Cohnella herbarum: one gene and its partner. The protein of the gene in region 1 interacts with the protein of each later gene in a pairwise test. Links are inferred from orthologs where the notes say so. Each region holds a gene or a part of one and is shown on either strand. Other genes may lie near its edges.

Region 1 (2,915 bases):
ATCGCATCATTCAGAATAACCGACGTGTCGGTGACGAACGGACGCAATTGTTCCGCGAGCGCCAGATAGTCCTGGATGATGCTATCCGCATCCAGAGCTTCTCCGTTATACATCTGGGTAATGACTTGGTTCTTATCCGCGATAATCGCGCGCGCTTTCTCTTCGAACGCTTCGGCAACCATCAGGTCGGCGATGCGAATTCCGTTGCGAGCGGCTTTATCCATATAACAAGGCCCGATCCCTTTACGGGTCGTTCCGATTTTGTTGTCCGCTTTGCGGTCTTCTTCCAGAGCGTCCAGCACAAGGTGATACGGCATAATAACGTGAGCGCGATCGCTGATTTTCAGATTGTCGGTAGAAAATCCGTTGTCGCGAATATATTGAATTTCTTCCACCAACGCACCGGGATTAATAACCATTCCGTTGCCGATGACGCATAATTTATTCTGATTGAATATGCCTGAAGGTACCATCGTCAATTTGTACTTTTTATTCTCTATAAGGATCGTATGTCCGGCGTTATTACCGCCTTGATAACGAGCGACCACATCGGCCTTCTCCGCTAGGAAATCCGTAATCTTTCCTTTGCCTTCGTCTCCCCATTGCGTACCTACAACAACGACTGTTGACAATGCAATCCCTCCACCCGGGGTGTTCTCCACGCCGGCATGATAATGCCACCCGAAATCGCATGACTCGCGATCAGGCAGCATGAATAGTGTAGCAACTGTACCCGGGGAAGTCAACGGAAAAACGAACAATCCCGCGACCGCCTATATTATCGTTCGGAATTCAGCCTAACTTTGTCGGTTTATGCGCTGCCCGCATAGGCTTCGCCGTGAGATCGATCAAGACTGACGAATTTGTTAAAATTTTTCAAGAACACGAGCTCGACCGTGCCGACGGGACCGTTCCGTTGCTTGGCGATAATGATCTCGATAATATTCTTCTTCTCCGATTCCTTATCGTAGTAGTCATCCCGATATAAGAAAGCAACGATATCGGCATCTTGCTCGATCGATCCGGATTCCCGAAGATCCGACATCATCGGACGCTTGTCCTGCCGCTGCTCGACGCCCCGCGAGAGCTGCGAGAGCGCGATAACCGGAACTTCCAGTTCGCGGGCGATCTGTTTCAAAGTACGGGAAATTTCCGATACTTCCTGTTGACGGTTCTCGCCCGCTTTGCCCCGCCCTTGGATGAGCTGAAGGTAATCGATGAGGATCATCCCTAGCCCTTTCTCTTTCTTGAGCCGGCGGCATTTGGCCCGAATATCGGACACGGTAATACCGGGAGTATCGTCGATATAGATTTGAGCCTCGGACAGCGCACCGATCGCCATCGACAGCTTCTCCCAATCATCGCCTTCCAGATGTCCCGTCCGCATCCGCGTCGCGTCCACGTTGGACTCCGCGCAGACGATACGTTGAACGAGTTGAGGCGCCGACATCTCCAAGCTGAAGATGGCAACCGTCTCCGAAGCGCGAACCGCTACGTTCTGGGCGACGTTCAAAGCGAAGGCCGTCTTACCGACCGAAGGCCGCGCCGCTACGATAATCAAGTCGCTGCGCTGAAACCCGTTCGTCATTTTATCCAGATCGATGAACCCGGAAGGGATTCCCGACACTCCGCCTTTATGGTTATAGAGGAATTCAACCTTCTCGAACACTTCCATAAGCACGTCGCGGATGCTGATGAACCCGGTCGCGGAACGCCGGCTGGAGATTTCCATGATCCGCGCTTCGGCGTCGTTAAGCAGAACGCCTACGTCGTCTTCCGTCGCGTAACCGTTAGAGACGATTTGCGTGGCGGTGCGGATCAGCCGTCTCAGAATGGACTTCTCTTCCACGATCTGAGCATAGTATTCCACGTTGGCCGCGGTTGGAACCGAATTTGCCAGCTTAGCCAAATACATGACCCCGCCGACCTCGTCCATCTGCCCCAAATCTTGAAGGCGAGCGGTCAAGGTAACGAGGTCGATCGGCTGATTATCGTCGTTAAGAGCCACCATCGCGTCGAAGATGCGTTGATGGGAGACGCTATAGAAGTCCTCGGCCTTCAGGCGTTCCATGGAAGCGATTAGCGCTTCGGACTCCAGCAGAATAGCGCCGAGAACGGCTTGCTCCGCCTCAAGATTCTGAGGCGGTATGCGATCGTACAGCAGCTGCTGATCCCCGCTTCCGTTCATCGGACTATTCCTCCACGACTTGTACGTTTAGCGTGCCCTTTACGTCCGGATACAATTTTACGGTTACTTTCGTTACGCCGAGCACCCGGATCGGATCGTCAAGCTCGATCTTGCGTTTGTCGATCGATACTTTTTGCAATTCCAACGCTTCCGCGATTTGTTTGCTCGTAATGGCACCGAATAGACGTCCGCCTTCTCCGGCTTTTGCTTTTATGACAACCGTCATCTCGGACAGGCGATCCGCCAGAGCCTTGAATTCGTTTTTCTCGTTTTCCTTCTTCTTCAGCGCGGAAGCCGTTTGTTGATTCAACGTCTTCTTCGCTCCCTCGGTCGCTAGCTGAACGACGCCCTTAGGCAATAGAAAATTGCGCGCGTACCCTTCGGACACCTCTTTAACCTCGCCCTTCTTCCCCTGACCCTTAACGTCTTGCAAGAAAATTACTTTCATTCGAATAACCCCTCTTCCTTCTCGAGTTCTTGTAAAACGTGTTTTAATTTCGCTAATACTTCCGTTACCGAACCTTGAAGCTGTGCGGCCGCGTTCGTGAAATGTCCGCCTCCGCCTAGCCGCTCCATTACGATCTGGACGTTAATCTGGCCGAGCGATCTGGCGCTGACCCCGACAAGGCCGTCCTGCCTCAATCCGATAACGAACGAAGCTTTAATTCCCGTCATGTTCAGCAACGTATCCGCCGCTTGCGCGATCAGCAGTTGCTGCACTTGCTTG
Region 2 (2,901 bases), 2.3 Mb from region 1 along the record:
GCTCGAAAGATTGTTGCCAATCCGTTTTTAGCGCGCCCGTTTCCGCTATGGCATCGATATCGTATCCAAGCGCCAAAGTGACGACGTCCGCTTGCAACCCGTCGATAACCGCGCGGGCTTGCTTGCCTGAACCGCCGTGCGATTGCTTGATCGTAATTTTCCCGCCCGTTTTTTGTTTCCAATACTCCGCGAAGCTTTTATTGAATTCCTCGTACAGCTCCCTAGTCGGGTCGTAGGAGACGTTAAGCAACTCGATGTCTTTCGGAGTTTCCCCCGATCCGCTCGCTGCCGCGCTCGGACTAGATTCGGAACCGCTTGCGGTTGCAGAGGATTCATTATTTTTATTAGATCCGCATGCCGACAATACCGTAATGATTAATACCGCTATTAAGACCAGCTTGAGGTTTTTAAATGTTTTCATTTTCATGCACCCCTATTATTCGATTAATGAATGGATACAGCGATTTGCGCAAGCACCGGATGGCCATTCCGGTAGCCAGTCATACAAGCTTACAATTCCTACCCGTTTTATAATTCCTACCTGTTTAGTTGGTAATGGAGCAATGATAACAGGTGATCTTGCTAGCTGTCAATAACTGCTATAAAAAAAATTGATAAATCCTTTATTATGATTCAGATATTAAGGCTACTCCCGACATAGACGGATTATCCGCTTATCTTCCTGTTAATGAGCCCACCCGCGACCGAGTTAGACTGATTTTCCCGCCTATTTTCCTGTTAGACAGCCGACTCGTGATTGAGTTAGACAGATTTTCCGCCTATTTCCCTGCTAGTGAGCCCACCCGCGACAGAGTTAGACGGATTTTCCGTCTATTTTTCTGCTTGCAAGCCTACCTACGCCCAAGTTAGACGGAATTTCCGCCTATTTCCCTTTTAGTGAGTCCTCCTGCGGATTTTCCGCCTATCTTCCTTCCAATTACTGAGCCCTTACAAGCCGCTGGCAGCAAGCTAACCGTGGAAATTAGTCTATGGTCCTGTCGCATAAAAAAACAACCCTCGAATTCGAGAGTTGTTGCCTGAATTAGTCCCGTATTGAAGGGATCACGATCCCCGATGATTCCTGCCTCTAACATGGATCACGTCGACGAAAGGACGCACGCGATCCATCAGCCGCTGACCTTTGTGCATTTCTTCGCCTTCCTTGTGCGTGAAGCTGAAATGCCTCTCCAAGTCGTCAAGGTCGTGGTTCGACGTGTAGAAGGTCGGCTTGCGATTCATCCGATGATTCAGTATCGCTCCGAGCACGTGATCTCTGACCCACGGGGTCAAATTCTCGGCGCCGATATCGTCGAAGACGAGAAGGTCGGCGTCCTTCATAAGCGTAATCGTTTCTTTGAGCTTTTGCGGCTCGAACATGAGCGCTTTGGCATCCTCAACGAACTCCGGCATGTACACGATTACGCCCGAGAAGCCTTCCTTCGCTAGCCTCTGAAGCAAGTAACCTGCCAAGTAGGTTTTGCCCGTGCCGAAGTCTCCGTTTAAGTATAACCCTTGCTTCTGTAAGCCTTGATTAATCGTCGTGCTGACGTAATTCTGCAATTTATTAACGGCAAGAATCCGATTGGCGTCGAGCTTTATCATTTCCGCTTCGTCGTAATGTTCTCCCAATACGGTTTCATCGACGTAGAAGCTCGTAATCCTGCGACGAATCTGCTCCTGCTGCTCGTTGGCCGTCCATTTGGAGCAAGCGGTTTTGTAATCGTTGATTTGCCAACGTCCGTTGATTTCAACGCAATTGATTCCAGTAGAATGGCCTTGCATATCGTTCGGGCACTTGGCAAGTCCCGGACATTCCTTGCAAGCCCGATATTCGGTAGTCATCTGATATAACCGGTTTAAGTTAGAGCGCAGCACCGTTTCGTCCAGTTCGGGATAACGGGAACGCAGCTTTAGTACGAGCGGGTCGTTGAGTACCTGATTCGCGATTTGTTCCGCGTTGCCACGCTGCAAGCTTGGCATGCGGCGGAGCGCCTCTCCCAAAGATTCCATTTCCCGTTCCCCCTTTTTGTTTAGTCATTCAGACAAACATGCCGCCGTGGCACCATTCTTTTCTGAAGTACCTCCGTCATAAACGTTCCTTCGCCGTCTAAACCGACGATAGCCGTTTAGGCTTGGTCGTTCGGCTCATCCGCATCATCGGCGAATTAGCTTTTCCCCTTGAGCTCCCTAGCAAGCTCAAGCATTTTCTCTAACTCTTCCGGCGTGACCTGTTGAGTCGGTCCGGTATCCTTAACGACCGACATGGCGGGTTTTCTCCGCGTATTCCGTCCTTGCGAGCCGAATGAATTCCCGCCCGCGCGCGCAGGCTCTTCGCCCCGACGCTTTCGTTCCAACGCAGCATTCAGTTTTTCTTGCTCGCGTATGTATTGAACCGCCCTATCCAACGTGTCGATCCCCTTGGCCAACATGTTGGATGCTATGGAATCGACGAAAGATTTCGTTAAGCGCTGGGCATGCCCCATAGAAAAGACGTAATGAATAAGAACGTTAATGACAGGCTCGGGCAGCTTGTAATTGATATCTATCCGCTCGAAAATCCCGACGAAAGCATCCGGAACGGCCCCCGGAAAATAGCGTTCGAGCATCCTCGTGTAGGGTTCCCGCAGAAGCATCTCGTTATAGCGTTCGACGGAGACGTCCGTCTGAAACCGTTTCGGGATTTCCAGCTGCAATTCGGAGCTTACCTGCCCCGTTTCGCCAGCGTCGGAAGGCTTGCGTTCCTCCCCGCGGGACAAGTAACGTTCGCGCTCTTCGTCTCGCTTCCGATCTTGGCGATACATCAGATTCGCCCGGTTCTGAAGCTCGTCCCAATTTAACGTCCCGTCGGGATGAAAGATCCCGTCCTCATCGAGAAGGCGGCAAATTTCGGGAACTTCCAAA

The links.
Region 2: the proteins of dnaB (region 1) and HH215_RS13705 interact in binary tests that used the Bacillus subtilis proteins (3 or more experiments, as listed by UniProt). The link is inferred for Cohnella herbarum from one-to-one orthologs.

The regions. Positions count from the first base shown.
Region 1 is NZ_CP051680.1:5,364,114-5,367,028, forward strand. Bases 1-2,879 are described here. They hold dnaB (replicative DNA helicase), read right to left. Parts: upstream 2,189-2,879; coding sequence 812-2,188; downstream 1-811. Other genes in these bases: HH215_RS22840 (adenylosuccinate synthase), read right to left, coding at 1-632; rplI (50S ribosomal protein L9), read right to left, coding at 2,193-2,636; HH215_RS22855 (DHH family phosphoesterase), read right to left, coding at 2,633-2,879. Also shown: more of HH215_RS22855, read right to left, coding at 2,880-2,915. UniProt on the Bacillus subtilis protein: The main replicative DNA helicase, it participates in initiation and elongation during chromosome replication. Travels ahead of the DNA replisome, separating dsDNA into templates for DNA synthesis.
Region 2 is NZ_CP051680.1:3,098,955-3,101,855, forward strand. The notes cover bases 37-2,901. They hold HH215_RS13705 (ATP-binding protein), read right to left. Parts: upstream 2,011-2,901; coding sequence 1,063-2,010; downstream 37-1,062. Other genes in these bases: HH215_RS13700 (sulfate ABC transporter substrate-binding protein), read right to left, coding at 37-421; HH215_RS13710 (DnaD domain protein), read right to left, coding at 2,166-2,901. In the rest of the region: more of HH215_RS13700, read right to left, coding at 1-36. UniProt on the Bacillus subtilis protein: Helps load the DnaC replicative helicase onto single-stranded (ss)DNA and simulates the helicase activity; in the presence of DnaB more helicase activity is seen.